DNA from 3 places in the Paenibacillus sp. P4_A7 genome. Region 2 is predicted to be linked to each of the others. Evidence: predicted binding sites of a transcription regulator. Region 2 holds the regulator's gene; each other region holds the start of a gene.
What was found. Region 2 encodes LexA, which represses DNA repair genes until DNA is damaged. Its sites were predicted from a motif close to CGAACATATGTTCG; they were not measured.
Positions count from the first base shown of each region.

Region 1: the regulator LexA is predicted to act here: its motif matches at 7,871-7,884, upstream of AC1DWN_RS03865 (YolD-like family protein).
Region 3: the regulator LexA is predicted to act here: its motif matches at 3,225-3,238, upstream of AC1DWN_RS23310 (DNA polymerase IV).

Region 1 is NZ_JBFUHJ010000013.1:36,693-54,376, forward strand. It holds gene AC1DWN_RS03825 (carboxypeptidase M32) at 1-548, shown strand, start outside; gene AC1DWN_RS03830 (ABC transporter substrate-binding protein) at 687-1,697, shown strand; gene AC1DWN_RS03835 (ABC transporter ATP-binding protein) at 1,714-2,508, shown strand; gene AC1DWN_RS03840 (ABC transporter permease) at 2,591-3,388, shown strand; gene AC1DWN_RS03845 (PH domain-containing protein) at 3,546-3,974, opposite strand; gene AC1DWN_RS03850 (outer spore coat protein CotE) at 4,509-5,069, shown strand; gene AC1DWN_RS03855 (putative amidoligase domain-containing protein) at 5,457-7,109, shown strand; gene AC1DWN_RS03860 (hypothetical protein) at 7,303-7,428, opposite strand; gene AC1DWN_RS03865 (YolD-like family protein) at 7,493-7,828, opposite strand; gene mutS (DNA mismatch repair protein MutS) at 8,346-11,090, shown strand; gene mutL (DNA mismatch repair endonuclease MutL) at 11,118-13,151, shown strand; gene AC1DWN_RS03880 (class I SAM-dependent methyltransferase) at 13,148-13,924, shown strand; gene miaA (tRNA (adenosine(37)-N6)-dimethylallyltransferase MiaA) at 13,921-14,934, shown strand; gene hfq (RNA chaperone Hfq) at 14,952-15,197, shown strand; gene AC1DWN_RS03895 (transglycosylase domain-containing protein) at 15,358-17,684, shown strand, end outside.
Region 2 is NZ_JBFUHJ010000155.1:2,357-11,484, forward strand. It holds gene hflX (GTPase HflX) at 11-1,303, shown strand; gene AC1DWN_RS18160 (methionine gamma-lyase family protein) at 1,351-2,643, shown strand; gene AC1DWN_RS18165 (MerR family transcriptional regulator) at 2,705-3,115, shown strand; gene glnA (type I glutamate--ammonia ligase) at 3,162-4,490, shown strand; gene AC1DWN_RS18175 (hypothetical protein) at 4,736-4,858, opposite strand; gene AC1DWN_RS18180 (YjcZ family sporulation protein) at 5,134-5,250, opposite strand; gene AC1DWN_RS18185 (hypothetical protein) at 5,385-5,612, opposite strand; gene AC1DWN_RS18190 (hypothetical protein) at 6,176-6,397, shown strand; gene lexA (transcriptional repressor LexA) at 6,494-7,114, opposite strand; gene yneA (cell division suppressor protein YneA) at 7,350-7,646, shown strand; gene AC1DWN_RS18205 (ABC transporter ATP-binding protein) at 7,908-8,621, shown strand; partial or broken gene AC1DWN_RS18210 (ABC transporter permease) at 8,618-9,128, shown strand, end outside.
Region 3 is NZ_JBFUHJ010000272.1:322-7,077, forward strand. It holds gene AC1DWN_RS23295 (Ger(x)C family spore germination protein) at 1-968, opposite strand, end outside; gene AC1DWN_RS23300 (spore germination protein) at 984-2,531, opposite strand; gene AC1DWN_RS23305 (DUF3888 domain-containing protein) at 2,660-3,058, opposite strand; gene AC1DWN_RS23310 (DNA polymerase IV) at 3,294-4,559, shown strand; gene AC1DWN_RS23315 (YolD-like family protein) at 4,556-4,882, shown strand; gene AC1DWN_RS23320 (DUF2515 domain-containing protein) at 4,933-6,228, opposite strand; gene AC1DWN_RS23325 (SOS response-associated peptidase) at 6,403-6,756, shown strand, end outside.

The sequences.
Region 1 (17,684 bases), on a different contig from region 2:
TGCAGGAGCAATTCCCTGGTCAACTCGATGTGTCTGTTGATCAATTCTACAGAGGCATAAATGTTGTCCAGCCTTCTCTAATTCGAACAGAATCGGATGAGCTCACGTATAATTTACATATCATCATCCGTTATGAGATGGAGAAGCTTATTTTCAATGAAGGCGCGAAGGCCGCTGATTTGCCAGCGATTTGGAATGAGAAGTACAAAGAGTACCTTGGGGTGACACCACAGAGCGATGCGGAAGGCATACTGCAGGATGTGCATTGGTCGGGTGGAGCATTTGGTTACTTCCCATCTTATTCACTTGGCAACATGTACGCTGCACAAATCGCGGATACGATGGAGCGCGATCTGCAGGGCTTCTGGTCATTAGTAGGAGAAGGTAATCTACTGCCAATTAAGCAATGGCTGACCGAACGTATTTATAAGTACGGTAAGCTAAGAACGCCGGCTGAGCTCATTCAAGGCATAACAGGAAAGCCGCTTGATCCACAGTATTTAGTCTCTTATTTAGAAAAGAAATACAAGGATATTTATAAGCTGTAAGCATAAGAAGGCTGTCCCGGAACGTCACATTGACGATCTGGTGGCAGCCTTCTTTTTTGTACGGCTATTCACCGCCTAGGCTCTTGGTGCATAGGCTGAATGACAACTATAAAAGTGAAATAGCGGGAGGGATTGGAAATGAATAGACGTGTTCTTGTGCCGCTGCTGCTTGCAGTAGTGCTCATCGCAACAGCTGCACTTGCAGGCTGCGGCAAAGGAGATTCAGAGAAGCAAACCGTTCGAATCGGAGAAGTAACGCGGTCGTTGTTCTACGCGCCCGAGTATGTGGCTATTGCCAAGGGATTTTTTGAAGAAGAAGGGCTTAACGTAGAATTAACGACTACGCCAGGCGGAGACAAAACGATGACTGCTTTGCTCTCCAATGTAATTGATGTTGCACTTGTTGGTTCGGAAACATCTATTTACGTCAATCAGCAGGGTACGGATGATCCAATTATTAACTTCGCACAATTGACTCAAACAGATGGGACATTCCTAGTAGCTCGCGAGGCTGATGACAATTTTGATTGGAATACATTAAAAGGTAAAGTGTTCCTCGGCCAGCGAAAAGGTGGCATGCCTCAGATGGCAGGAGAATTTGCTCTGAAGAAAAAAGGAATTGATCCTCATGCTGATTTGGAGCTCATTCAAAATGTTGATTTTGCCAACATATCTGCTGCATTTGCATCAGGAACTGGCGATTATGTTCAGCTATTTGAGCCAACGGCATCTATTTTTGAGAAGGAAGGAACTGGTCATGTAGTAGCATCCTTCGGTACGGAAAGCGGGAAATTGCCTTACACCGTATTTATGACGAAAGAGAGCTATATGAACAAAAACAAAAAGGTCGTCCAATCCTTTACGAATGCTATCTATAAAGCTCAGCTCTGGGTTACCAAAAATGATGCGGCAACGATAACGGATGCTGTAATCTCCTATTTCCCTAAAGTAGACCGTGATATCCTAATTAGCTCAATCGATCGTTACAAGCAGCAAGGCTCCTTCGCCTCAGATCCAATTATTGATGAAGCGGAATGGAACAACCTGCTTGATGTTATTTCCTCCGCTGGTGAGCTGAAGGAACGTACGGAGCATAGCGAGCTAGTGAATACCACATATGCCGAAAAAGCGATTAAAGCGGTGAAATAAAAGAGGTGCTTGCATAATGAACGTACCGGTGCTTGAGCTGCAGAAGTTAACTCATGTTTATGTAAATGAAAAAGGCGCCTCGCTTGCAGTGGAACAAATTGAGCTGACCGTATCACGTGGTGAATTCGTCAGCTTAGTAGGACCGAGCGGCTGTGGCAAGACGACGGTGCTTAGTTTATTAGCAGGTCTATTTCCTCCAACAAGCGGGCAGGTGCTGTTGAATGGTGAGCGTGTCAATGGCCCATCGCCCAAAGTAGGTTATATGCTGCAACAAGATTTTTTGTTTCCATGGCGAACCATTAGAGACAATGCTGCTTTAGGTCTTGAAATAAGCGGCCGCAGAACGATTGAGACGCTTCAAGCTGTTGATGACTTACTAACAGAGCTGGGTCTTCCTGACTCAGCCCATCGTTATCCGCATGAGCTGTCAGGTGGGATGAGACAGCGAGTCGCCCTAGCTAGGACGCTTGCAACAGAGCCTGAGGTACTGCTGCTGGATGAGCCTTTCTCTGCATTGGATTTGCATATTAAGCTTCAGCTTGAGGATTTGGTTCAGCAAACGTTAAAGAGGCTGGGCAAAACAGCTGTACTTGTGACACATGATCTAGCAGAAGCGGTTGCGATGAGCGATCGTGTCATTGTGTTAGGACGAAACCCTGGACATATTCGATGTGTATTGGAGATGCCGGAGGATATTCGGCAAGCATCGCCACTGGATGCTCGGAAGCTTCCAAGCTTCCAGCCTATTTTTGAACGGCTATGGGCGGAGCTTGATGATGAGGACAATGAAGGGGGAGGACGCGTTGGATGATCATAAGCGGATGAAGCAATCGAAAGCGGATGACCGAGATATCGCGTCTATAACCGGTATTCAAGAGGATCGCCGCGACTGGATGGTGGAGCTGCATAATCGGTTTAAGCTGCGGAGGCGCCGTGTTACTGCTGCTGTAGGCGTGACTCAACTGGTCATCCTGCTCCTTTTTATAGGACTCTGGGAGGCAGCTGGACAGAATAAATGGATTGATCCGCTCTTATTCAGCTACCCATCAAAGCTATTTCGTTTATTATGGGAAATGAGTTTTGACGGCAGCATTTGGCCGCATGTCGGCATGACGGTCATGGAGACAATCGTAGGCTTTGCGTTAGGCACATTACTCGGAACAGCCATTGCCGCAATACTTTGGTGGTTTCCATTTTTATCACGGGTATTCGACCCTTATTTGGTCGTTTTGAATAGTATGCCGAAGGTCGCGCTTGGACCTATTTTTATCGTAGGGCTTGGACCGGGTTTTATGTCTATTGTAGCAATAACCTTATCGGTTACGGTGATCATTACGACTTTAAATATATATAATCGATTTCGAGAGATTGAGACGGGCTATGTAAAGGTTGTTCGCTTGCTCGGAGCCTCTCGTTCGCAATTGTTTCGACTGGTTATTTTGCCAGCTTCATTTCCGGTCATCATTTCTACGTTGAAGGTGAACGTAGGGCTGGCGTGGATAGGTGTTATTGTTGGGGAGTTTCTCGTGGCACAGGTCGGACTCGGTTATTTGATCATTTATGGCTTTCAGGTGTTCAACTTTACGTTGGTGCTATCGACTTTAATTGTTATTGCAGCTGTTGCGACGGTCATGTATCAGCTGGTAGCTACTTTAGAGCGGCGTTTAACGGAAGGCTGGCGCGAGCGATAGCAATATTTTTGTGCGAGCATTATGTAAATAAAGAAGAAGCCCCTGACCTTGAATGGTCTTGGGCTCTTTAGGATAGATAGAAATGAACGGTTCCTAGTAGGATCTTCAGAATCTTGATGATTAACTTTTACAATAACTTATTCAATAATAGATGATGTTAAGTATTCAGTTTTTTGCGGTTCTGATCTGCTATCGTTAACATTGCCACGTAGAATGGCTGGAGATTGAATTTTTTTCCGAACTCAAATTTATATGAGGCTGTTTTTACGTTATTGCTTTTGAAATAGGGCGAAGTTATGTAATGAATGGTTAGCTCACTATCATCGAAGCCAGTTCCAGCTGTTTCCATCGTCACTTCATAAATGGAATCCAAGTCGATTGAGGCTACTCTAGTCTTTTTACCGGTAACACCTTGATGGTCGATCAAAATAATACGTCTATCAGAAACAATAAAGGTATCGCGAATTAATCTAAAACCTGTTCGTATCTGTTCGCCAGACATGAGGTAGGCACCGTACTGACTTGCCAGCTCCCGAATTGGAAGCTCTGAGTAGTTACCGAACAATCCATTTAAAATACCGCTCACATTGAATCACCCCTTCATTTACAACTATTTAAGATTATTACTATCTATCATCATCTAGCCCTGCTTTTTTAATGTCGTATTTGAATTAGACTGGATTTCATACAATCAAATCCACATCAAATCGGTGAAAATTGAATTAGACTGTATTTCATCCAAGCTAATCGTGCATTTTACAGTTAAAAAGTCTTTTGATACCTATTAGATTGTATGTATTCCATTCAAAACATAGGATCAAGAAAAAATCAGTTGTTTGATTGGATCATATCCATGCTAATCACTCCACCCCATACGTTTGTTGAAAGAGCTGGATGGTAGCTAATGCAGTGATTTTATATATGATTTTGTATTCCAGAACCACTTTTAAGCACGAATCAATTACTTATATACCTCATATAGATGTAAGGAGACGCAGCGAATGAGTGTTAATATCCCAGTGCTATTAAATATAATCATTTATATGGGACCACTTAATCAACATTTGCCTATGTCCTGCATACACTTTAAATGAATGATTGTATGGAGGAGGTTAAATCAATGACTATTGCAGATAAACAGCTGCATTACAGAGAAATTATCACTAAAGCTGTCTGCGGAAAAGGTCGTAAGTTTTCCACTGTAACCCATACCGTAACGCCGCCTCATCATCCAACCAGTATCCTGGGTGCATGGATTATCAATCATCAGTATGAAGCGGTTCGTTCGGGCGACGGCATTGAGGTGATCGGTACTTACGATATCAACATTTGGTATTCGTACAGCAAAAACTCGCAAACAGACGTAGCAAAAGAATCCGTACATTATGTTGAGCACGTCAGTCTCTCCTATGTAGATCCAAAACATCGGACTTCTACTGAGGAAGTTTCTGCCGACGTGATTCAGGAGCCTAATTGTATCGAAGCGAATATTTCTTCGAATGGCTCAGGAGTCGTTGTACGTGTCGAACGTGAGTTTTCGGTAGAATTAATAGCCGAGACTAAGGTTTGTGTAGCGGTAGTACCAGGCGGTTGCGGTGACCTGGATGGCAAGGATTTGGAGTTCAGCCTCGGCGATAACGATTATGAGGATTTGGATCCAGATCTGGACGATGATCTTTAAGCAAGCGGGCTGCTTTGCTTTCAGGTTATCATATGCTGCGGAAGCAGTATATTCGAGGGCGAAAGCCCTCTTTTTTTTTCTTATTTTTTGAAATGGATCAGGATTTCTAGTGCAAGATGAATCTTATTGGCAGGATGAGTGTGAAATCGAGGTGACATCTAGATGTAATTCGCGTGATGAGTGGAATAGTGATTATTGGGTATGTAATTGATGGAATGAAAATAGAGGGAATTGAATGAATTAATTGTGATGAAATTGATGGGATGAGATTAGAGGAAATTGATTGAATTAATTTATGTGAAATTGATGAATTGAAATTATTGAAAACTGATGGAATGAAATTAGATAAAATTGATTGAAGAAAATTAGAAAAAGGCGGGTAGCGCGATGGCTTCGACGTGGATATGGTACGGCAATTATGACCGACTGGAACGGATCGAATATTCGGAGCGCTTAGTTCGCGATTCAGATCTCCGAAAAGCCCAATCGTTTAATGTGCAGTCTTGGTCTGCTGTTAAAGATGGGGATGCTGTAATTTCGTTGTCCGATACGCGTTCGATCGATAACCGTTTTGGTCTTGTGTGGGTGTTGAACGCAAGCAGCTCGAAGGTAGCGCATATGTCTTACGAGGAGAAACAGCGTATTTGGCAACGTGCTGGTTTACATAGTGGAGTTACTCTTGAGAGTGAACGGTTATATCGCGTAAGTGTAGTGAACTTGGAGCCAGTTGAGATACAACGCGTTGATGCTCAGGGGAGAGAATTCGGGGGAAGCAGAGCAGGGAGTGAATCGAGAAATTGGAGAGTCGAAGAGAGCAGGGAGGGTAGTGAATCGAGAAGCAATGAGAGAGAAATAAATCGAGAGGTTAGTGAGGCAAGAAGCAATTGGAGATCTAACAGTGGTGTTTTACAGGAGAGATTGGGTACTGAGGAGGGAGTTGTTGAAAGACGTGTAGGTAGTAATCCTATGAGTACTTGGAGAGCCCAGAGTGGGGCGCAGCAAGCGAGCGAGGATGTTGGGCAGAGCATTGGGCGATGGCCTGAGGATATTGTTCTGCGGCGTGTTGTACGCACCGCCGTGCAAGCACTCTACGCGCTAGGCCTCGATATCGGAGAGGCCGAGGTCGCGCTAGGCGGGGACGGGCGAACAGCCGTCCATGCAGTTTGGCCGAAGCTGAGGGACACGAAGCTGCAGGCGGTTGCGCTGCGCCGATTTGCTGCGTGGTACGCAGCAGTGAGAGCGGAGGGTGCGGAGAGGCGGCCGCTTCTTATAGGAGCCGATCCAGAGTTTGTGCTTGTGACGCCCAGCGGTAAGATCGCGTCGGCGTCACGTTTCTTTGGAGCTGGCGTCGGCGGGGCTGCGGGAGCCGACGCTATGCTTGTGGGACGACGGCTGCTCTATCCCGTCGCCGAGCTGCGGCCCGATCCGGCCGCTGACCCGGCATCGCTAGCCGCGAACATCCGGCGGCTAATGCTGCGCGCCGCCGACCGCATCAGCGACCCCGCTTTGCGCTGGGCCGCTGGAGCCATGCCCGTGCCGGGGCTAGCGCTCGGCGGGCACATTCACCTAAGCGGAGCGCCGCTTACCGGCCGCTTGCTCAGCCTTCTTGACAGCTACGCGGCTTTCCCGCTTGCTCTAGTCGAGGACCCCGCTGGGCGAGCTCGACGTCCCCGATATGGAACACTCGGGGACTATCGACTGCAGTCGCATGGCGGGTTTGAATATCGTACGCTGCCGAGCTGGCTTGTCTCGCCGGCAGCAGCAAAAGCATCCTTCGCATTGGCGCTCTTATGCGCCCGCGAAGCGTTCAATTTGACTTACATACCTGCTCTTGAGGAGCGGTATGTTGAAGCTTATTACACCGGCGATCGCACCGAGCTCGCCGACTGTCTAGATGGTATCGCCGCGTCCATTGCGGCGACTGCAAGCTTCAAAGAACTCGCGCCTTACATCGAGCCGTTATTTGATGCGGCCCTCCGTGGAAATACATGGAATGAATCCACTGATATCCGCGCGAAATGGCGTATAGCGCCTTATTAGCTTTGTAACTCAAAAATAAATACACTTTTTATTATTTGGACTATTATCGTTGAAACATTGCTATTTATGAGTTTTCCAACATTTTCCATGCTTTCATTTCGGGTCTAAATTATGTAACTTATTAATCTCAATCTCAAATTTCTTTACTAAAACCATTAACTTTAACTGGCTCTTAAAAACACAAGTACCTTTATTAATCTGTCAAATAAGAGGCAGAGATCAAATAGCTGCTTGTCTTGTTTGTAAAATCGTCTGTGACGTTGTCGGTAACATGAATATCCAACCAACCATGATTCTCAAGTGTAAAATAAAGTTGCATAGCATTTTCCTTTCAATTGCTATTTCTTACACGTCATTTTCTCATGACACTTATTGACTACAACTCACTCCCCAACCCAAGCTCCTTCAATATTCCCAATCTCAAACCACTCGCCGTCTACCATAAACCGACTATTGTTCTGATCGAGGCGGTCCAACACACCAATCACCTCAAGTGCTTCATAGGGATGATACATCCGAAGCTTGATCTGCATTCTGTGCTTAAGAGATAACTCAAGTGCTTGCGATACACCATTTTGTTGCTGCTCCTGCAATTTAATTTGCTGCCGGCGAATGTGGTTGTGACGATGCTCCTTCATTGCTTCGGTGTGCTCAGGCTGCAGCATTGTGCCGCCATCCCACATCAGGTTGCTTTCTGGAGTTAGTTTGTTCACTTTCACGCTCGTTCCCACCTTTACATTATCGATGGTTCCATTATATACAGAACAAACGTTCTTATTCTAGTCTTGACTTTTCATGAAACGGACATACTCTTTTAATGCTGGTTTAAGCTTCGGTTTTTATAATGAAAACATCAACCCCACAGTTGATCTATAGAACTAGGACAGACCCACAGCGATGTGGGTCCTTTTTTTGTCTAAACCGTATTTTACCTAAAAAATCCATTCCGTCCCGCTTAGTTTTCCTTCCTTTCAGCTTACTAAAGTTCCTCAAAGCCTAACCAGAATCTAATGAAGTCTTTTCAGATAGATTAATCTTTATAAGTTATCACTCTTAAATGTACTCACCTATTTCCTCGAGACGAGCATTTTTGGCAGCAAAAGGACAGCGAAAGCCGATTACGCTTGTAGCGCACACCTGTTCCGCTTGGTATAATGAAGTTCTACTGTTATCTATTATAGGAACGAGCCTCTTTTATAATTAGAAGGATTGGCCGTTAATTTTTAGGAGGACCTCATGTCTGAATATACGCCGATGATTCAACAATATCTTGCCATAAAAGAAGAAGCGAAGGACGCTTTTTTATTTTTTCGATTAGGTGATTTTTATGAAATGTTTTTTGAAGATGCAATAAATGCTTCCCGTGAACTTGAAATTACGCTGACGGCTCGAGGGGGCGGTGGCGATGAAAAAATTCCTATGTGCGGCGTTCCCCATCATTCTGCGGAAAACTATATAAGCAGACTTGTTGAAAAGGGCTACAAGGTAGCCATTTGCGAGCAGGTAGAGGACCCATCAGCTACCAAAAGCATTGTGCGCCGCGAGATCGTGCGAATTATTACACCAGGTACGGTCATGGAATCCAAGTCGCTGGAAGGCAAGTCGAACAATTTCATTACAGCCGCTGTCCGTTCAGGCAGCATGTTAGGCATTTCAGCATGCGATTTATCCACTGGCGAGCTGTATGTCACATCGTTTCCTGATCATTTGGAAGCGTTGATCGATGAAATCAACGTCTATCAGCCTGCGGAGATCGTTGGTGATACCGAGTTGTTGGACAAGCTGCAGGCAACAGCCGTATGGAACAGACAAGTACTCCTGACTGCTCGCGAGCCAATGGCAGCAGACAAGCTTACTGAACACTACGGCGCAGAGGAATTGGCGCAGCTTTCAGAGGCTCGTCTACGCGCTGTCAGTATTTTGACAGGCTATTTGGATGAGACGCAGAAGCGTTCGCTTGGACATGTACGGACAATAAGTACATATGAACCGAATCAGTTTATGATTTTGGATCATTATACGAGAAGAAACTTGGAATTGACGGAGACGGTTCGCGATAGAAGCAAGAAGGGTTCGCTCTTATGGCTCCTAGATCGTACACAAACTTCTATGGGGGCGCGTATGCTTCGCCGCTGGATCGATAAGCCACTGCTGAGCAGCAAGGCAGTAGAATCTCGATTGGATGCTGTGGAGACACTTTATCGCGATCTTATTTTACGAGATGATATTCGGGCTGAGCTGCAGCCTATATATGATTTGGAACGATTAGTAGGTAGAGTAGCATTTGGCAGCGCAAATGGCCGTGACCTTCAGGCACTGCGCAGCTCACTGCAGCGTATACCAAGCTTGTCGACGCTTTGTGAGCAGTCTGGGTCGGATGTACTTAAGAAAGTCGTAGACGGAGTAGATGATTGCTCGGACTTAGCAGATCTAATCGAGAGAGTGCTGGTTGATGAGCCGCCAGTTACCATTCGCGAAGGCGGACTCATTCGTGCTGGCCATGATGCCTACTTGGATACTCTTCGAGAAGCGAGCACGAACGGGAAGAAGTGGCTTACGGAGCTAGAACGCAAAGAGCGTGAAGCAACCGGCATTAAATCACTGAAAATCGGCTACAACAAGGTGTTTGGCTATTATTTGGAGGTGTCAAAAGGAAGTATCGCGATGCTTCCGGAAGGCCGATATGAGCGCAAGCAAACGCTGGCGAACGCTGAGCGTTATGTCACGCCTGAGCTGAAGGAGAAGGAACGTCTTATCCTAGAAGCGGAAGACAAAATGGTTGATTTGGAATATGCGCAATTCATTGAGCTGCGTGACCATCTTGCATTGCATTTAAGTAGGCTACAGCAAGCGGCAGCAGTCATTGCGGAGCTTGACGCTTATCAATCATTGGCAACGGTTAGTGCCGAGCGCAGATTCTCACGGCCTCGCGTAAATGAAAGCTTTGATTTGCATATTGAAGACGGAAAACATCCGGTTGTTGAAGCAATGATGGATGGAACTCCATTTATTGCTAATGGCACCTCACTCAGCAAGGACGAAGAGTGGATGCTTCTTATTACAGGGCCGAACATGGCTGGGAAAAGCACCTATATGCGTCAAGTCGCGTTAATCTGCATTATGGCTCAAATCGGATGTTTCGTACCGGCAAAATCAGCTGTCGTTCCGCTTATCGATCGAATTTTCACCCGAATTGGAGCTGCTGATGATCTAATTGGCGGTCAGAGCACCTTTATGGTGGAAATGAAAGATATTCAGATTATGACGGAAAAAGCGACCGCGAACAGTCTTGTTATCATTGATGAGCTGGGACGCGGGACATCGACTGGTGAAGGTATGGCTATAGCGCAAGCAGTCATTGAATATGTACATCATCATATTGGCTGCAAGGCTTTAGTATCCACCCACTTTCATGAGCTGGCACATTTAGAAGGATCATTGCCGGCACTTACAAACGCGCGTATGGCGGTCGAGGAGAGCGGCGACAATGTTACATTTTTACGCAAGCTGATTCCTGGTGCAGCGGATACGAGTTATGGTATTTATTGCGCTCAGCTAGCAGGTTTGCCGCAGTCGATTATTGGACGAGCATATGAGCTTCTTGAAGATGCTGAGCCATACTCAGTCCAGCCGTCAAGTACAGTGGATAAAAGAAAGCCTAACCTTGAAAATATTTCGTCATCTAGTTTGAATACACCAGCTTTTATAGAATCGAATGCAACACCTACTTCGTTGCCTAACTCATCCAATAATCCTGCTCCTGAAAATATAGCAAAGGAAACTGCAGGGAATTACGGTATCGTACAGCTTTCCATCTTTGACGAGCCTGCTGCTGCAAAGGAATTGGAGCCTGTTAAGAGGAAAGCGAGTCCGAAGGCGGAACAACTCGCGGAGCAGCTTCGCAAGCTTGACTTGTTTAATTTGACTCCGATGCAAGCGATGCAATGGCTGAATGATATGAAAGGCAAGCTGAACGAATAGTAGAAGCGAGAGGGGGAGTCGTAACGTATGGGAAAAATAAAGGTTTTAGATGAACAGCTCGCCAACCAAATTGCGGCAGGCGAAGTAGTAGAACGACCGGCTGCTGTTGTGAAGGAGCTTGTAGAAAATGCTGTCGATGCAGGCAGCACGACAGTAGATATAACGATTGAAGAAGGCGGCTTGACGCTTATTCGAGTCGTCGATAACGGCTTCGGGATTGAAGCATCCGATATCGTTACGGCGTTTCAGCGCCACGCGACGAGCAAGATTTCTACGAGCAGTGATCTTTTCAAAATAGCTAGTCTAGGCTTTCGTGGCGAGGCGCTTCCGAGTATCGCGGCAGTTTCTAGGTTGACCTGTATTTCTTCGGACACAACAACCGGTCTTGCAAGGCGGATCGTCATTGAGGGCGGTGCGATTACGACAGATGAACCAGCTAATTCGCCGCAAGGAACCGATATTACCGTTCGTGATCTATTCTATAATACGCCTGCTCGTCTTAAATATATGAAAGCTATTCAAACAGAGCTAGGCCATATATCCGACTATATTTACCGAATCGCGCTAGCGCACCCCGGTGTCGCTTTTACTTTTAAGCACAATGGAAATGTTTTGCTGCGGACACTTGGCACTGGAGACAGGCTCCAAGTAATTGCTGCTGTATATGGCTCGAGTACAGCAAAAGCGATGCTGCCCGTAGAAGCGGAAAATGCGGATTACGAGCTTCGCGGCTATGTATCGAAGCCAGAGCTTACGCGTGCGAACCGCAATGGAATAACAGCTATCGTTAACGGACGGTACATTCGCAGTCATGCCATTAATCAAGCATTGCTTCAAGCTTTTCATACGCTGCTGCCGATCAATCGCTTTCCGCTAGCTGTTCTAGAAATAGGTATGCATCCCAGCCTGCTTGATGTTAACGTCCACCCCTCTAAGATGGAGGTGCGATTCAGTAAGGAACCAGAGCTTCGTGCATTAGTAGAAGAGGCTGTCAAAAGCGTTCTGGGTCGTCAGCGCCATATACCAGGTCCTGAATCAAGCACGAGACAGGATCGCTCGAAGCCGCTGTTTGTGCAGGACGCAATATCCTTTCATCGCCTCGAACCGCAGTCGGAATCGTTTAAACCATTCGTGCCGAATCGAACAACTGGTTCAGCACCATCAAGCATGCCTCAAACTTCGCGAGAGTATATCCCTCGTGATGCGACGGAAAGACTGTATGCAACGCCTGTGGCTTCAAATGAACAGAACGTAACAGTGCGCGAGCAGGCTGCAGCTTGGGAGCAAGCTTCTACAGTGACAGACTTGTCATTTGCTTCATTGGCATCAACAGGCTCTGAATCATCTACAACAGCATCATCTGACTTGCCATTTGCTTCAACTGCATCAACAGACTCTTCATCAGCTTCAACTGATAAAGCTGAGCTACAGGATAGCCAAGCAGTAACGCAGCAAGCGAACTCCGATGAGCCGGCATTTCCAGAGCTTCACTGGATCGGACAGCATCATGGCACCTACATCGTGGCGCAAGCCGAGGATGGACTGTATCTTATTGATCAACATGCGGCACATGAAAGAATTAATTACGAATATTATTTTCGTAAATTTGGCAATCCAGAAGATGCGAGTCAACAGCTTTTAGTACCGTTTACGATGGAATTTACATCAGGAGAAGCGGAGCAGCTCCGAGGTTTGATGCCACTATTTGCACAAGCTGGAGTTGAGATTGAACCGTTTGGCGCACAAACCTTTCTTGTTCGTTCGTATCCAGAATGGATGCCTGCGGGAGATGAACAGGCCATACTTGAAGAAATGGCCGAGCTGATTATTTCAGAGCGCAAGTCCATTGACATCGCGAAGCTGCGCGAGAAAGCGGCCATCATGTGCTCTTGCAAAGCGTCAATCAAAGCAAATGACCGGATGAATCGTGAAGAGGGCGATTCATTGCTAGCAAGACTTTCGAGATGTGAACAGCCGTATACTTGCCCTCACGGCCGACCTATTATCGTCCATCTTTCTACCTATCAGCTGGAAAAAATGTTTAAGCGGGTGATGTCGTGATTGTGACAACTACAGCTAAGCCATCCCGTAACGCGATGGATCAAGCAGCGCGGTTAGCGGTGGAGCTCTCGGCTAAATTAGTTGCACGAGGAAACTTGACGGTCCGTAAGCTTATAACGCTCAGCACGGATGAGCGATTAATGGTAGTCACTGAGCAAGAGGTTCGCTATTATGATGAACAATCGGAAACACCGTTATATTTCCATCCAAGCATGGCCTTCGTACGTGTAAAACGACTGCGTAAAGGTGAATCAGACCCGCTCATACAGTTATCCGACTGCCGAGAAGGGGATAGTGTCTTGGACTGTACGGCTGGTCTTGCTTCTGATTCTCTTGTATTTGCATATGCAGCAGGCGAGAGTGGCAGTGTTGTAGCAGTGGAAAGTGAGCCTGTCCTTTGCGCACTTGTTCGTGAAGGGTTGGCAAGCTACGATACAGGCTTGGAAGATGTAAATGCCGCAATGCGGCGTATCGTTATGCGCAACGTTAATCATCTGGACTATTTGAAGACATTGTCAGATAGCAGTGTCGACATCGTGTATTTCGACCCAATGTTTCGCAGGCCTATTAATGAATCGAGCTCGATGGAGCCGCTTCGATCCATTGCAAATATGAACGCATTGACGCCCGAGGTCATCGAGCAGGCAGTGAGGGTTGCGCGTAAAACAGTAGTACTTAAGGAGCATCAAGCAAGCGAAGAGTTTGGCAGGCTCGGCTTCGAGCGACGGCATGTAAATACGTCCAAAATTGCATATGGAGTGATAGAGATTTGAATGAATTTATAGATAAAGAACAGCTAGAAACAGAACCTGCTGCTGTACGCAAACAGCCTCTTCTTGTGCTGATTGGACCGACTGCGGTAGGCAAAACTAGAATGAGCCTTGATCTTGCAAAAGCATGGAACGCTGAGATAATATCAGGTGACTCGATGCAGGTCTATCGCGGTATGGATATCGGTACAGCCAAAATCAGCCATGAAGAGCAAGAAGGAATTCCTCATCATCTTATTGATATTTGTGATCCTGATGAGTCCTTCTCAGCAGCAGATTTTCAAGCAGAGGCGATCCGTACAATTGAGCAAATTGCTGAACGCGGTAAGCTGCCTTTCATCGTAGGTGGAACCGGTCTATATGTCGAATCGGTCTGTTATCAATATCAATTTGCGTCTAACGGCTCAGATGAAGCTTTCCGGCAGGAGCAGGAACAGTTCGCCTTGGAAAATGGGCCAGAAGCTCTGCACCTCAAGCTAGCGGAAACTGATCCTCAGGCTGCAGAGCGGCTGCACCCTAACGACCTTCGCCGCGTTATCCGCGCTTTAGAGGTTTATCATATGACGGGACAGACTTTTACGGAGCAGCAGGAAGGTCAAAAGAAAGAGTCTCCTTACGAGCTTTGCATAATCGGTTTGACTATGGACCGTGTAAAGTTGTATCGTAGAATAGAGCAGCGGATAGATTTAATGATGGAGCAGGGCTTGGTGGACGAGGTTAGACAATTGCTGGAGCGGGATCTGCCTCCGCAGGCAGTTGCGATGCAAGGACTTGGTTACAAGGAGATAGCGGATTATTTGCAAGGAAACTGTTCTTTGGAAGCTGCCGTAGAACGACTGAAGCGAGATACTCGAAGATTCGCAAAGCGGCAATTATCATGGTTTAGACATATGAAAGATATTCATTGGATCGACATGGATGAAAATTTTCACAACAATTTACTGCTGATTCATGATACAATAGCAGGAAAGTTTCAAGTCAATCTTGAATATACTTCTAATCAATCTTTTTAAGACGGGGGTAACGTCCAATGAACAAATCAATTAATATTCAAGATACGTTTCTTAACCAGCTGCGTAAAGACAGCATACCTGTTACGGTTTTTTTGATGAACGGATTTCAAATTCGGGGCGTTATTAAAGCTTTTGACAATTACACAATCATTATTGACAGTGAAGGCCGTCAACAGATGGTCTATAAACACGCGATTTCTACGTATACTCCGCAGCGCAATGTGTCGCTTATGCACCATGAGCTTAGCGGATCAGATGCTTAGGTGAATACGTGAATACTGGTAAGTGAAACTTTCTCTTACCGTGCTACGTTTAACTAGATAGCGGCAGGCAAGAACAACCCGCTCCATGCCGGGTTGTTCTTTTCATTTCATGGCAAAAATAGAGTATACGGATACTGGAACAACAGGAGGGGAGTCGGCTATGGCTGAACGACCAAGTAATAAGACTGCAACGAAAACAAAAACGAAGACAAAAAAGAAAAAAAGGATATCAGGACGCAAGTGGTTTTATGGTATATTTTTTACCGCGGTTATCGCAATTGTGTGTGGAATAATCGGTTACCTTTTTATTATATTGAATGGTGAGCGATTGCTGGAGGAACACGGGGGTAAGCTGGATCTAGGAGAAACGTCGATCATTTATGATGCGAACGAAGTAGAAATCTCGAGACTCTATAATTTGCATGATAATCGTGAACTCGCGGAATTTAAAGATATCCCAAAATCGATGCTGGATGCGATTGTAGCAACAGAAGATCAGCGTTTTTACGAGCATTCAGGAATTGATTTCTTCTCTATTGGACGAGCTATTGTGAAGGATGTTATCGCGCGAAGCGCGGTTGAGGGCGGAAGTACGATTACACAGCAGTTAGCCAAAAACGTGTTTCTAACTGCCGATAAGACATTCTTCCGAAAGGCAACTGAAGCTTCAATTGCTGTCGCGCTTGAGCATCAGATGTCTAAGGAAGAAATTTTAGCAACGTATCTAAACCGTATTTACTTTGGTAAAGGTGTATATGGTGTGAAGAATGCTGCTAAATTCTATTTTGATAAAGAGCTTGTAGATTTGGAGTTGTGGCAAAGCGCAACGCTAGCAGGCATGCCGAAGGCGCCGAATCGCTATAATCCGATCAAAAACCCGGAGGATTCGATGAGTCGCCGTGCAGTCGTACTTAAACTAATGTACGATCAAGGAAAAATTACAGCAGCTGAAATGGAAGAAGCCAAGGCTGTTGTGTACGAGTTGCCTACTAAACACGAACAAAATAAAACAGATCTCTATCCGGCATTTGTTGATTATGTAATTGAAGAGGCAATTGAGGTGACGGGTAAATCTGAGGAAGAATTGCGGATTGGCGGATATAAAATTTATACGACGCTCAATCAGGATGCTCAGAAGGCAGTCGATACCGAGTTTAATAATGATAATAACTTTGAAGAAAGCAAAGACCCGAAGCGTCAGGTAGAGGGTGCGATGATTATTATGGATCACCGTGACGGTGCGATACAAGCAATGTCTGGCGGTCGTGATTATGTTAAGAAAGGCATTAGCCATAATCGTGTAGAGGTAAAACGTCAGCCTGGTTCAGCGATCAAGCCGATTATGTCTTATGGTCCTGCACTTGAAACGGGTAAGTACTACCCATGGACAGTGCTCGCAAATGACAAGAAATGCTTCTCTAATTACTGTCCTACGGATAGATGGGGAGCCCAATCCGTTACGATGAATCAAGCTTTGAAGGATTCACGCAACCTTGCAGCTGTATGGATGCTGAATGAAGTAGGCTTGAAGAAAAGCTTTGAGTTTGCAACTAAGCTTGGCATTGAGCTAGAGCCGGGAGACCGTAACTTGTCAATTGCTCTAGGCGGATTTACAGAGGGAACTACACCATTACAATTAGCCACTGCTTACAGCGTGTTTGCGAATGGCGGTAAATCAGTTGATCCTCATACAATCGTTAAGATTGTGGGCAAGGAGAAGACTTGGGATTATAAAGCTCCAGTGTCCAAGCAGCTTATGTCTGCCGAAACGGCTTGGTATATGACTGAGATGATGCAAGATGTAGTAAATGGTGGAACAGGTAGGAAGGCGGCTATTAATCGTCCTATTGCCGGGAAAACGGGTACGACTCAGTTCGGAAAAATGAGTAATAAAAATTCGGGTATTAAAGACGCTTGGTTCGTAGGTTACTCACCGGAATGGACGGCTGCAGTATGGATGGGCTACGATATTACAGATGATAAACATTTTCTGAAAACTGGCGGTTCTCAATCAGCTGCGCTGTTCGGGAAGGTCATGAAATCAGCTTTGAAAAATGAGCCAAAGTCCAGCTTCGTGAAACCGCAAGGTATCAAAGAGAATATACCGCCGGCAGCTATAACAAACTTTAAGGCCGTATTTGTTCCGGAAGAAATGAAGGTCCAGCTATCATGGGATCTGTTTAAGGGAAGCGATATTACGTATGCGGTATATCGTAAAGAAGCCTCGGAAAGTGATTTCTCACTATTTGTAGATGGACTTACTGAAACAAGTACAGTTGATATGAGTGCATTCCCAGGAATGTCCTACTCCTATTATGTGGTTGCGTATGATGGAACGAATAAGGTGGAAAGCAGTCAATCTCAACCGAGTACTATACAAATTCCGGAGACTGAGATAACCGAACCGGATATCCCAATGGAACCAATTCCAACTGATCCAGTTGAACCAACTCCTCCGATAGAGGGGGACGGTGATCAAGGAACGAC
Region 2 (9,128 bases):
GGAGAATGAAATGAGCGAGAAAACTTTCGATATCAATACTAACATTAGTGAAAAAGCAATATTAGTCAGCCTGGTAACATCTAACGAAAAGCGACATGGTGGAGACCCAGAGCATTCTCTGAATGAGCTTATACAGCTTGCGGAAACAGCAGGTGTAGAAGTGCTCACCACCCTTACACAAAATAAAGAATCAGCTGATTCCAAGTGGTTGATTGGTAAGGGGAAGGTCCAAGAGGTCAAGGCGTTGGCAGATGAACTCAGTGCTACAACAGCGATTTTTGACCAACAGCTATCAGGCGCTCAAGTGCGTAATTTAGAAGAGTCTCTTGATCTGAAAATTATCGATCGTACGCAATTGATTCTAGACATCTTTGCACAGCGTGCGAAAACACGTGAAGGCATTATACAGGTAGAGCTTGCCCAGCTCAGCTACTTGCTGCCTCGTCTATCGGGCCACGGTAAAAATCTGTCACGGCTAGGCGGAGGAATTGGAACGCGTGGTCCGGGTGAGTCGAAGCTGGAGACAGATCGTCGGCATATCCGAGATCGCATATTTGACTTGAAGACTTTGCTTGACGAAGTAGTTCGACACCGTCAGCTCCACAGAGAACGCCGTAAAAAAGCAGGTGCGATCCAAGTCGCATTAGTTGGTTATACAAACGCGGGTAAATCGACCTTGCTGCGTGAAATGACGCAGGCAGATGTGCTTGTTGAAAATCAGCTATTTGCTACGCTCGATCCAACCTCACGCGCACTCGAGCTGCCAAACGGCCGTGAAGTTGTGTTAACTGATACGGTAGGGTTTATTCAAAATCTGCCTCATGATCTTGTAGCAGCATTTCGAGCAACATTAGAGGAAGTGAATGAAGCGGATCTAGTGCTTCATGTGATAGACAGCAGCTCGCCGATGCGCGACGAACAAATTGCCGTAGTTGAGAAAATTTTAGCTGACCTCGGTTCAGCTGATAAGCCAACGGTTAAGGTGTTTAATAAGAAGGATCTATGCACCACAGAGAGCGGCTCATTGTCCGATTTGCCGATAACGGGCGGCGATACTTTGGTCATCAGCGCTTATGAGGCTGATGATCTTGAACTGTTGCGTCAAACGGTTCAAGACAAGCTAAGCGGGGATACACTGACGTTTCTCGTACCAGCAGAACGTGGTGATCTAATCGCTCTTGCTTATCGGAGCGGAGAAGTAGTTAGTCAAGAGGTAAGCGAGGAATCCATGCGTCTTACCGTACATGTGAGCAAGCAGCAATATGAGCAGCATGGTCAACGCTTGAAGCAATTTATAGAGTAACGTTTAAGATTTGAAGATTTGGGTTAATAAAGGGAGAAGATATCGGCATGAATGAGCAACATGAGAAACAGAATGTATGGGAACAGCTCGAGAGGCTAGCGGATGAAGCTGAGCTTCGTGCAGCTGATTCCTTTCACAGCGTGGATCGAATCGCGGAACGTAATCAGTGGAAGGTTATTCGGGCATTTCAACATCACAAAGTGAGCGATTTTCATTTTGCAGGCTCGACAGGCTATGGCTATAATGATCGCGGTCGTGAAGTTCTTGATCTAGTCTATGCGGATGTAATGGGGGCTGAGGCGGCTATCGTTAGGCCTCACTTCGTTTCCGGAACACACACGATCAGTTGTGCCCTGTTTGGCGTACTTCGCCCAGGGGACGAACTTTTGTATGTTACGGGTAAACCATACGATACACTGCACAAGGTTATAGGAAAGCCTGGGGATGGTAAAGGCTCGCTTCAAGACTGGGGAGTTAAGTATGGTGAGGTAGATCTGCTTCCAGATGGCAGTCTGGATTGGGACAGGATTAAGCAATCTATAACTGCTAAGACTAAGGTGATTGGTATTCAACGCTCGCGCGGCTATGATTGGCGCGCATCATTTACTGTTGCGGAAATCTCAGAAATCGTAAGCCGAGTTAAAGCCTTAAAATCGGATGTGCTTGTTTTTGTAGACAACTGCTACGGGGAGTTCACAGAGCTGCTGGAGCCCACTCAGGTAGGTGTAGATATAATGGCAGGGTCTCTTATAAAGAACCCAGGCGGCGGTTTGGCTGAAACGGGAGGCTATATAGCGGGTACTGCAGCGGCTGTACAAGCAGCGGCTTATCGGTTAACTGCACCAGGAATTGGCGGCGAGGTAGGAGCAATGCTCGGAACGCTTCGATCCATGTTTCAAGGGTTGTTTCTGGCACCGCATATGGTTGGTCAAGCCATTAAGGGTAGTATTCTTGCAGCTTGCATGTTCGAGGAACTGGGATTTGAGACGAAACCACGTTGGAATGAGCCGCGCACAGATCTGATACAAGCGGTGAGATTTGGACAAGCTGAACATCTAATTGCATTTGTGCAAGGCATTCAGAAGGCTGCTGCAATTGATGCCTATGTTGTGCCTGAGCCATGGGATATGCCTGGATATGAGAATGCGGTTATAATGGCTGCGGGTACATTCATTCAAGGCGGAAGTTTAGAACTATCAGCAGATGCTCCGATTCGCGAGCCTTACATAGCTTATATGCAAGGCGGCCTAACCTATGCTCATGCAAAATATGGCGTTTTGACTGCGTTGAATCAGCTTGTGGACAATGGATTAATTGTGATCAAACCTAACATAACTTGACACATTTGAGGCGCAACGTTAGAATGAACATATATTAGAGCAACTGGAAGGTTGATGCGACATGGCTGATGATATTCGCAGAAATATGGCATTATTCCCAATTGGAATCGTTATGAAGCTTACGGATTTAACAGCCCGCCAAATCCGCTACTACGAGCAGCATGAATTGATTATTCCGGCACGTACTGCAGGAAATCAACGCTTATTTTCGTTTAATGACGTGGAGCGACTATTGGAAATTAAATCGCTAATTGAGAAAGGCGTTAATATCGCCGGTATTAAACAAGTAATGAATCCTGTATCTAAGGAATCAGATGATGCGACAATCGTCAGTGAGCAGTCTGAAGTGAAGCGCAAGGAGCTTTCTGATCAACAATTGCACAGATTGCTTAAGCAACAACTGTTAGAGAAAAGACCAGGACAAGCCTCGCTTATTCAAGGTCAATTAACTCGTTTCTTAAATAAGCGATAATAGAGCCTATTTTCACAATCGTTTTACAATCAAAGGAGATGATTCTGTGGGTTACACCAAAGAAGATATCAGACGTATTACACAAGAACAAAATGTACGATTTATTCGTTTGCAGTTTACTGATTTGCTTGGAACTATTAAAAACGTTGAAATACCTGTCAGTCAGCTAGAGAAGGCACTTGATAACAAGATGATGTTTGATGGATCTTCTATCGAAGGTTATGTACGGATTGAAGAATCCGATATGTACTTATATCCTGACTTGGATACATGGGTAGTGTTCCCTTGGGTAGCACAAGACAGAGTTGCCCGTTTAATTTGCGATATTTATATGCCTGACGGTACACCGTTCGCTGGAGACCCACGTGGTATTTTGAAGCGTGCGCTTAAAGAAGCTGAGGAAATGGGATACACCGCTATGAATGTGGGTCCTGAACCGGAATTTTTCTTGTTCAAGACGGATGCTAATGGCGAACCTACTACAGAGCTTAACGACCAAGGCGGTTACTTTGACTTAGCGCCAATGGATATGGGTGAGAACTGTCGCCGCGAAATCGTACTAACTCTTGAAGAAATGGGTTTCGAGATTGAAGCGTCACATCATGAGGTTGCACCAGGACAACATGAAATCGACTTCAAATATGCGGATGCTATTAAGGCTGCAGACCAAATCCAGACTTTCAAGCTTGTTGTAAAAACGATCGCTCGTGAGCATGGCTTGCACGCATCATTTATGCCTAAACCTTTGTTTGGTGTGAATGGTTCAGGTATGCACTGTCATCAATCCTTATTCCAAGGCAACACAAATATGTTCTACGATGAGAAGGACAAGCTAGGTTTAAGTGCGACAGCACGTTACTACATGGCGGGAATCTTATTGCATGCTCGTGCTATGGCGGCGGTTACTAACCCAACAGTCAACTCATACAAACGTCTTGTACCAGGATATGAAGCACCTTGCTATGTAGCTTGGTCAGCAAGCAACCGCTCGCCGATGATTCGTATTCCAGCTTCTCGTGGGCTTAGTACACGCGTTGAGGTTCGTAACCCGGATCCAGCAGCTAACCCATACCTTGCTCTAGCAGTTATGCTAAAAGCAGGCCTAGATGGAATTAAAAATCAAGTTCAGTTGCCGGATCCAACGGACCGCAATATTTATATTATGACAGAAGAAGAGCGATTGGATTCTGGTATTCCAAGCTTGCCAGTTGACTTGAAAGAAGCGCTAGATGAAATGCTGAGAAGCGACATCGTTTGTGAAGCGCTTGGCGATCATGCTCTTGCTCATTTCTACGAATTGAAAGAAATCGAGTGGGATATGTACCGTACACAAGTTCACCAGTGGGAACGCGATCAGTATTTAACTCTTTATTAAAAAAATAAGGAATCCCTTAGCGCTTAGAGCGTTAAGGGATTTTTTGTGTGGATCTTAATTTTACTCTTGTTCCTAATTTGAGATAGCTTATTGTTAGGCTTGTACAATGGGGGCAGCCTTTATTTTGCTTTTCTATAATCCTGCTGTAGCTTGACAAAGCATCACTAACATCTATTTAAATGTACTGAAGTGCCATAATAGTCTAAGTATCTTAGATTGAGAGAATTCCTAAGAAATCAAAGTTTTTATTTCTTTTCTTTTCTCGCCTTAAGCAGCGACAACAAAGCTACTGCATCGGTTATTATCACTAAAACCGCAGCTATTAATGCTAAGTCATCGGCACTCAAACCTTCTGTTTTTTTTTTCATCACCAAACCTCCTATTCTAGTTCACTCATTAGCATATTCAGTTATGCTACATTTGATAGGGCTTTTGGTAAGTAGATATGAAGTATTTGAGATAAATTCGAATAAATCAGAATGTGCTAGAGTAGATGCATAGTCAACCAGAAATGTATGTGTTGGTTAATATTAGGCTGTAAACAGACAAAAAGACCCACATTATGGGTCTTTTTGAATTGTATTCAATTTATATAGTAGTCTGAATTCATGGAAGTCACCTTAAGATGCTTGATTACTAATGCTTAGTAACCGCCGCCCCAGCCGCCAAATCCACAACTACATGCGATAATAACCAATAAAATGAATAGTACCAGAATAAATCCGATGTTGTTATTTGCACCGCCAACATATCCACCCATTTAAGATTCACCTCTTTCTTCTCTTTGTACATGATAAGATATGCACAGTTTAAGCTTCATGTTTGGGTGTTTGTTCAGTAGAGACATTTGACTAGATTGGATGAATCCCCTTTAGAAAAAGTGGAACTCATTATTTAATATCTGCCTGATGATGAGCTGCCATCATTGCGGATGACTACATAAATGATTATTCCTAAAATAGGGAAGAACAAGATAGCTAATAAAACAATAATCGCGAATTCTTGACTTCGCCCTTTACTTAATGCATCACGGTAAGCCCATATGCATGAAACGATATGCAGGATGAACAGAAATAATGCGATAAAAGGATAGATGATTCCAAATAAACTGAAATATTCCACATAATCACCTCACATCTTGATTGTGATGTTAATACGTTCTAAATCGGAAAAAGTAACGATATTATCCATATATGGAGTAGTTAGTAAATAATGACTACCCATAATACTAATCATATGTTCTAATACTACAAACACAAAACAGACCCATTGGATGGGCCTTTTTTGTGTTTGTAATCAAAATTTTACGTCTTGGACTAATGGACGATATATCTTGAATGATTAATTAGTAGCCTCCGCCAAAGACGCCACAGCTACAAGCYATAATGACCAATAAAATAAATAGCACCAGAATAGTACCAGTGTTTGTAAAAGCTCCACCTACACTAGACATTTTTCATTCCACCTCCTTTTTATTGAGTACATTGTAATTTATGCAGGTGTTCCTTCTAGTGATTGGATTGTTGTTACATAGATATATAAACACTGACAATAGCATAGGGATAACAAAGCAGAGAATATATATGGACTTGCAATAAGAACGATTTTTTGAAATAATAAGAACAAGTGTTCCTATTGGCGTGAAAATTTTATCTTAAGGTTGATGTGAATGGAGTTGAATATATATGCTTCGAGATCGAGAGCGAAAGTTGTTGCGAATACTATGGAATTTAAATCAAATGGAGTGGGCTAAAAATGACTTTACAATTGTTTGTCGGTTAACCGGATGGTCAAGTAAAGAAATAGAGGTGCTGCTTGAACATTTAATAGATGACAAGTATATCGAGAGAGATGTGGGCAATCATTTTATTCGAGTGATTGAAGGATGGGATCGTTCGAAGGAATAGGGCAGAATAGAAAATCATTATAAAAAAAGACTAAATCCTGTTTGCTAGCGCAAGGATTCAGTCTTTTCATTATGTACATTTGATCTAAATAGCTAATTAATGAAAATCACGGAATAGTCCAATGACTTTGCCTAAAATCGTTACGTTCTGGAGTCGAATAGGCTCCATGGAGGAATTTTCTGGTTGTAAACGAAAGTGATCTTTCTCTTTGTAGAAGGTTTTGACAGTCGCTTCATCATCTTCATTCATAGCAACAACGATATCTCCGTTATTAGCGGTCGGTTGTTGACGAACGATAACATAATCTCCGTTGTGAATGCCAGCCTCGATCATACTCTCTCCCATTACGCTCAATATAAAAACGCTGCTATCGCCTACGAAATGCGATGGAAGAGGGAAGTACTCCTCGATATTTTCAGTTGCTGTAATCGGTATACCAGCTGTTACTTTACCGACAATCGGTACTTTGGATACTGCGAGAGGGATAATTCCATCTACACCTTCATTGTCTAAAATTTCAATAGCACGAGGCTTAGTCGGATCTCGACGAATAAGCCCTTTCTTCTCCAACCTGTCCAAATGTCCATGGACGGTTGAGCTGGATAATAATCCAACAGCTTCTCCGATTTCTCGGACGGACGGCGGGTAGCCTTTCTCCCGAACTTCATTCTTAATAAATTCAAGAATCGAATGTTGTCGGTTGGAAATCTTCGACACTGCGATCACTCCAATAGTAGGTTTGTTGTAGGAAATTATAACACAGAACCGGAGTTCGTACAAACATAAGTTCTTAAGTACAGAAGTTCGTATTTTTTTGTTGACTACAAACATTTGTTCGTGTATTCTAAAAACAGAACAAACGTTTGGGGTGCTGATAATGATAACAAGTCCAAGTTTTTACAGAACAATACACACACAACAAGAGAGTAACCTAACCACAATGAGGCGTCGTTTGCTGACAGTTATGCAACGGCATGTCGTGAAGATAGTAGTAAGTATCGCGTTATTCGTTCTACTGTTTACTAGCTTTTTGCTTATGGGTACAAACGCATCGGGGAATGAGATTTCAGCTGTTTCGATGGGTGAACAACTGGTGACTGTGAATGCAGGAGACACACTTTGGGGAATAGCTAAACGCTTTAACGATGGCAGTGAAGATACTAGATATATTATCTACTTAATTAAGGATCGTAATAAACTGCAAAATGCAGATATCAAGCCTGGTCAGAAGCTCATTATTCCCAATTAATCCTTTACTCTTTTTACATAATAATAGGAACAAATCTAATCGATAAGCTTTCCGAACTTGCAGAATGAGTGACTTCTGCAAGTTCGGAAAGTTTTTTTGTTTGAAGTGAAGGGGAAGATCACTTTCATATCGTCTATTAATAGGGACGTTATTGAACGGAGGTTATTTATAGAGTATGAAATAGGCTCGAAGAGTTGGTTATAACTAGCATTTATATTAAAATAGATTAGATTGTCATTTTTTGTAGAAGGAGAACCCTATATGTTACGTGTTGAAGGCTTATCCCATTCTTTTCAAACGGGGAATGAAACGACGCCTGTACTCCAGCAGATCAGCTTTACTGTGGGTAAGGGAGAGATGATCGCTTTGCTAGGGAGCTCTGGCTCAGGCAAGTCCACCTTACTGAATTTAATGGCAGGCTTGATGAAGCCGACAGAAGGTAGTATTTATATTGCGGATCATAATATTGTATCGATGAATGAGAACCAGTTAGCTGAATTTAGGCGCAAGCATATTGGGTTTATTTTTCAAGCGTATGAATTGGTTGCTCATCTTACCGTACGAGAAAATGTTGAGCTTCCGCTTGTGTTTCAGTCCATTCATCCATCTGTTCGCAAACAAAAAGCGCTCGATTTATTGAAGCAGGTCGGTATTCCAGAGAAGGCAGAATTGTTCCCGTCCCAGCTCTCAGGTGGTCAGCAGCAGCGTGTCAGTATAGCACGTTCACTTATAACAGAGCCTTCTGTCATATTCGCGGATGAACCAACTGGAAACTTGGATACGAAGACCGAGGAAGAAATTATAGCGATATTGAAACATTTGAACCAGACAATGAAGACGACTTTTATTATTGTTACGCATGAGCGAGAGGTAGCCATCCAGACTCAGAAAATCATTACATTGCGTGATGGCTTTCTAGTTACGGAGCAGGAAGCAGCTTCCGAACCAAAGCTTGCGGAAGGGAGCTTACATTGAGAATTAGTGATATTACGCGTTTATCTTGGGATCAAGTGAAACGACGAAAAGTGGTCACAGCACTTTGTGCGGCAGGCATATCGATAGGCTGTGCAGCTATCATCGTTGCCATGAGTATAGGCGAGTCCGCTCAGCTCTATATCGAACAAGAAATGAACAGTTATTTGAAAATGGACGAAATTACTGTGAGTGCGAATACAGGTGGACACTCAAGTGTGGAAGGAACGTCTCCTGATGCGGGAACACTTCAGCAGGGTAGCTTGACTAAGCAAAAGCTTGATCTTATTAGGAAGTTTCCACATGTCGTAGCTGCTGCTCCTTATCAGCAGTTGAATCATATGCAGATGTCTACACTTGATCAAACGAAATCGCCCAATTACACCGAAGTTATCGCAACCGATCTGGATATGCTGACTGCGTTCGGCCATTCTTTTTTGCAAGGGGCAACTTCTGATTTGGCGGGGACAGTCGTTCTTAGTTACGGTGCTACACTTGGTATGGTTGACG
Region 3 (6,756 bases), on a different contig from region 2:
TCAATAAGCTTCTGGACAACATCGACCTGTGCAGGCTTCATCAGATCGCCGCCGCAATTGTACTCCATCAGCGTTCCATCAGCTGTCGCAGTCACATGCATAATCCATTTGCTTCCTGATCGCTCTGTCCGCAGCTTGGTTGCTGCATGCTTAATTAATATGGATGATTTTTTCTGTTTTTTGCTTTTTTCATCACAAGCAAATGCTACCGTCGTTCTCTTCACATGATTGGCTAGCCACATAACCCCTTGACTTTCATCATTTGAGATCCATCCTACCAGCTTGTCCCCCTTAATTAGTCCCAGCTCGAATAATCTAACCTTAGACGGCGTATTGGTATGAGTGAGTTTATCCGCCCGATCCATGCTCTCACCTGTTCCAGAGAGGATTAAGCCTGGAATACCGGTCGCTTGAACAGGGCCTAGCAAATCTAAGAATAGGTCATGAATCGTCATTTGACGAAAAGTAGATCTATTTATTTCTTCATTGGCGATCATACGCTGTATGGCCGCACCCGGTATTTTCTCTAGCGGTATAAGCTGCTCAAGCATCCGGCGACCGCTTCCTTTGGCTAGAAATACGTTTACCGTTTCGCGTGAATCTTGGTTGCGCAAATAAGTGTCGAGCAGAGGAGCAATCCCTTTGCGCGCTGCCTCCTCACCGATAATAACAATTTGAGTGTGAGCAAAATAGAGCCGGCGAGACGTTTCTTGGCTCGCCTTGCCTACAGCTTCTCGAAAGCTCTCCCCATTCGTCGAAAATACATTGACCGGTGCTGAACTGCCGGCATTGCTCTGACCTGAAATCGCTTGAGGGATGACGATTTGGAACGATAATACCCATTTCCCCCCCTTCCAATCAACGCTTGTTCCCGAAACAATTGCAATTTCATTGAGCTCCACACGGTTCCAACAGCCAGCTTGCAGCAAGAAAACGAACAGAATCAGCAAGTACCTCCATTTTTTCACAGCCGCTCCTCCTTCCTACGGCTTGCCTGAATGGCGCTGTGCCGGTGGTTTTTTACCATTCGGACGCCGCTTCGGGTTACGTAAATTCAAATCAAGCGGCCGCAGTACAATTGCCCACCAAGGCAGGCGGACGAACACATCTCTCCATATCCCTGCCTTCGTCGGGCCAGGTGCAATTGGAGACATATAAGGCACTCCAAAGGAACGCAGCGACGTTAGATGGACCAGTAAAAACAGTGCCGTAATAAAAATACCGTAAAAACCGAAAATACCCGCCATGAGCATGAAACCGAAGCGGATAATGCGAGAAGTAACAGCCATATTAAATTCCGGCATAACAAAATTTGAAATGGCAGTGAACGAAACGACAATAACCATCCCCGCCGAGACGATTCCAGCCTGTACAGCGGATTGACCGAGCACAAGAGCCCCTACAATTGAAACAGCAGGTCCAATCGCACGCGGCATGCGCAATCCCGCCTCGCGCAGCACCTCGAAAGTTACTTCCATAAGAAGAGCCTCAACCAAACCTGGAAACGGGATACCCTCCCGTTGAGCCGCAAGGCTAATCAAGAGCGTAGTTGGAAGCATTTCCTGGTGAAACGTCGTTACCGCTATATATAAAGCAGGAAGAAACATAGAAATGAAATACGATCCATATCGAATGATGCGAACGAATGTTGCGATATCGAACCGCTGATAATAATCCTCGGGCGATGAGAAAAAGTTAAAAAAAGTCGTCGGTGCAACAAGTGCTATTGGACTGCCATCAACCATGATCGCTACACGTCCCTCAAGTAATGATGCTGCCACCYTATCCGGCCTCTCTGAATTTAACATGMTCGGAAAAAGCGTAAACGTCTCATCTTGTATGAACTCTTCAATGTAGCCGCTCTCGAGAACACCATCGATATCAATATCCGCCAGTCTGCGATACACTTCTTTCAGAATGCCCTCATCTACCGTTCCATGTAAGTAAAGCACCGCTACATTCGAATGGGTTTGCCTACCGATTTTGTGGATTTGCACATGAAGGTCAGACGAACGAATGAATCGACGAATCAAGCTAATGTTGGTTCGAACGTTCTCGACAAAACCGTGCTGAGGTCCCCGAATGACCGTCTGTGTTTGTGCAGCTGTAACACCTCGCTGTTCACCGCCGTTGACATCGGCAGTCAAGGCTATTGCGCTTCCGTCCGCCAAAATAACGCATAAGCCGTCTGTCATATACTGAAGTGCCTCTTCTAATGTACTAACATCCTGCATCGATCCTATTGAAACGACACAGTTGCGCAATGCATCCATCAACTTGCCGCCATTGACATACTCATGCTTGGGCAGCCTCATCGACATTAATGGTTCCATAACGCTTTCGTTGATCGTCTCCGAATCGACTATTCCGCCTATATAAATAATCGCCAGCTCTCGATCAGGAGCCGCATCACTGCGAAACATTCGAATAACGATATCGGCACTATTGCCGAATCGTTTGCGAATAGCTTGTACGTTCGCTGATAGTGATGGACTGAATGGCGTTAACGCCCCTGCGTTTTGTTTGTTCATAACCGCACCTTTCATTTCCTAGATGCTTCTATTTTGCTGTATTTTGGATGGAAATATGTACAGACAGCCTATATTCGTTGAGGCATCTGATCCAGCTTTCATCATTTGCCCCTCATCGGCCTTGATGTTTACTTAACGATATCTGAATAATTAGGCGGCAGCTCAAAGTCTTCCACATGCTTGTATTTGATAACGGACGTATTTCCATCGTTATTTATGTGAAAGGTGATGATATCCTTACCTACAGCGAGGTGAGGACCTACATAGGGAATTACGGTTACTTGAACCTCCATATGGGAGCTGTAGTATTTATATACAAGCTCCGAGCTCTCAAGAAACGGTGCGAATGTAGGGGATACCGTTAACTCGCTTTGATAATAGGTTTCAATTTGCTCCTGTATATCAGGTGCTAGTAAAGTAAGAACGACTCTTTGACAATGATCCATCTCACTCTCCACTGCTGCATTGGCTCGTTGCGCGAACATCATAACGCCTAGCAATGAAATGATAATAGTCAATTTTTTCATACAATCACCCCTTGTGGTTACTTTTTACATAATGCGGAAGGGGTATGCATAGCGATCTTCAAAAACATAAACAATCAAATTCCATTAGCGAAGAACACTATCTAATTATTGTAAATGATACKCACAAATAACCTATGGTATAAGAACACATGTTCCGTATATAATAAGAACAAACGTTCTTATTAGGAGGAAGCAGCATGACAATCGAAAAATGGGTTAGAGCTGGTGAAAACTAATGCCTCTTAACAAAGTCATTATGCTTGCGGATTGCCAATCCTTTTACGCGTCTGTGGAGAAGGCCGACCATCCCGAGTATCACGGATTGCCGATTGTAGTCGCAGGAGATCCGGAGCGCAGATCCGGCATTATTCTCGCGGCTTGTCCACTCGCCAAGTCCTTCGGCATCACGACAGCGGAGCGACTCGGGGAATCACTCGCTAAGTGTCCGAATTTAGTCGTCATTAAGCCCCGGATGCAGCTGTACATTGATGTTTCGATGATGATAACTCGTATTTATCAGTCGTATACCGATTTAGTTGAGCCCTATTCAATTGATGAACAATTTTTGGATGTGACCGGCTCACTGCATTTATATGGATCGCCGGAGGAGCTTGCGCGAATCATTCAGGCGCAAGTTGAAGCGGAGTTAGGCATATACACGCGATTCGGCATTGCCGAGAACAAGATTTTAGCGAAGACAGCTTGTGACAATTTCGCTAAGAAGAACGATTCCGGCATTTACGTCCTATCTAAAGATAGGCTTCACGAGACGCTTTGGACGCTGCCCATCAATAAAATGTTTATGGTCGGCAGCCGAATGACCCGTCATTTTAACGCGATGGGCATGGAAACGATCGGCAAGCTGGCGGAAACGCCTTTAGAGAAGCTAAAGCTGATGATGCGCCGCAAATTCGGCAAAAACTCCGATATAAACGCGGAGCTCTACTCTCGTATTGCCAATGGGATAGATGACAGCCCCGTTACTCCGGGCACGCATCAGGTGGCTCCGAAGGCTATTGGACATATGATGACGCTGCCGCGTGATTACGCGAAGCTGGAGGATATTAAGGTCGTGCTGCTTGAACTGACAGAGCTCGTCTGCCAGCGCTGCCGCAGCAAAGGATATATGGGGCATGTCGTATCAGTAGGCTGTATGGGAGCAGACTTTGACCGGCCTACCGGCTTTAACCGCCAAATGAAAATGGACGATCCTAGCAACGTTACAAATCAGGTGTATCTCGCTGTCATCGAGCTGTTAAAGCGGCACTGGGACGGTCTTCCCGTTCGGAAGGTTGGTGTCAGTCTTTCGCAGTTTTCAACGGATGACGAGTATCAACTTTCTTTATTCGATCCGCATCGCGAGAAATCAGCGGCACTGGAACGAGCCACCGATGCCATTAAATTGAAGTACGGTGATGCTATTATTTTAAGAGCGGCTTCCATAACATTCGCCGGGCAAGCCCATCACCGATCTGAGAAAATTGGGGGACATTACAAATGAGAAAGAAGCTTGAAGGAAACGGCCTCTGGGAATCCAGCCGTATGATGCTGCCAGAGCACAAAGCCGCGATCAATCAACATGAAGCCTCCTTAAAGCAGCGCCATCGCGTGGAGCTTGATGAGCAGGAGTGGGAGCATATATCTCGGTCAATGACTGACTCACTGAAGCAGCGGCACATCATAACCATTCAATTATTCCACCCCCTTGAAGAGAGGATAGTCAATGGTATTGTTGATCGGATTGACCCCCTGCAGAAGCGGTTCATGATTAACGGTGAGTGGTATCCGATCAAGGACATTGAAGGATCAACAATAGATGAATAGAGATGGAAGAGCGTATGCTCCAGCTAATGGTTATGCCGCTATCGCTATGTCTATCTAAGCTTAGTCGAGTCTCCGCGCTGCTTGGCTAACACCGCAAGTTCGATCTTATTCAGCATAAGTCCGTATTCATTTGTTATTTCAAAGGAATTAGGAAGCGGAAGCTTTTGAAAATAGCTCACCATATCGCTAGCCGACCGGAACCAATCACCTGGCTCAGGCGGCTCTAGCGTCTGGTCGCTCCAAGCTGCTCCCAGCTCAGGACTATAAAGCGGTTCAGCGCCTGGCTTCAGACGCTCGCCAAGCAACCGCTCCTTATAGACGCTCTGAGGCGGCTGCTGTCGCACACGAGAGAACAAATGCAGCGCGTAATCCGCCCTTGAACCCGTATGCTTCACAGCTCCCGCAAAGCTGCGAGCGCCCTCATATACGCGGGGAACTCCAAACAGCATTGCGTACAGCCGCTTACCGAATTCGATTCGCTCCTCCAGACGCTCAAAGCTTTCTAAGATAAGACCCGATAGCTTCAGCGTCCCTTTTTTCTGTTCGATCCCGTATGGAAATATAACGCCATTTAGCTGCAGCAGCGACTGTAATCCGAAGAACATCGTTTGAAGCACCTTCTCCTGAAAATAAGGATGCTGCACAACTCGCTGTTCAATGTAATGCTGCTCATTCACAATTAACGCAACCGTCAGCGGAACCGCATCCCGATCCCGCCAAAACAGCTTCCATACTGGCGTCATAAAAGAGGAAACACCCAAGGCAGGAAGCAGGTGGAATAAGCTTCTTCCTCCACGGCAGCTCCACTCATACAGCAGCAGCTGAGGATAGGCATCCTGAAAAATAAGCGCATTCGCCTGCTCCAAAAATCGAAACACCCCATCCTGCTGATCCTTCCGAAGCAGCCAAGGAAGCCACTCCCCTTTTAAATCTGTCATATTCCAGCCGCCATTGCGGGATACAAGATGTGCCAGCAATGCCCAGTGCAGCTCGGGCGTGCGAAAATATACCGCTCGATATGCCTCTGTTCTCGTTACATTGTTGCGATTGCAAGCAGCTGTCTCTGCTTGAATCCGCTCAATAAGCGTTTGTTCCTGCTTACTCCAGCCCTCAGCAACTTCTAGATGCCCCGCTTCCTCCAGCTTCGTCCACGCGGATACAAGCTTTGCTACAGAAGCAGAGGACAGCTGAAGTGGAACCGCTTCGGAAATCATCTGATCCGATGCTTTCATGGCGCTCCATTTGCCAATCGCGTATGCAAATGCCGCGCCAGGCAACTCGATTAGCTGCTTAATCCAGTAAACGAAAGTACGGTGATCCGACCGTTTTTTATTTGGTTCATCCATCGTCAGCGCTCCTCGATGTGCAGCTTAAGCCACCCATATGTAACGTTTAAATGTATCTCTATAATGAACAGTATCCGCTACTCTCTCTTCTGTCATACCGTCCAGTCTCGAGATGCGTGCTTCCTCTCCGCGTTGTATAATAAGGACAAACGATAGACGGAGGTAGAAACTGCGATGTGCGGAAGATACACGCTTACAGTAACGCTGGAGGAACTTATGGTCAGATATCGGATTGATGATACGACAATCCCCTACCATCGTCCGAAATATAATATTGCTCCCAGCCAGCTGGTGCTTGCAATCATAAATGACGGCCAGAGAAATCGCCTAGGCGAGCTGAAATGGGGGCTTATCCCTCCTTGGGCTGATGACCCTAAGCTCGGCATGAGCATGCTGAATGCGCGCTCCGAAACAGCGGCAAGCAAGCCTGCCTTCCAATCACCGCTTCGCCGCAAGCGCTGTCTCATTCCTGCCGACGGCTTCTACGAGTGGAAGAAGACATCACAAGGTAAGCAGCCGATGCGAATC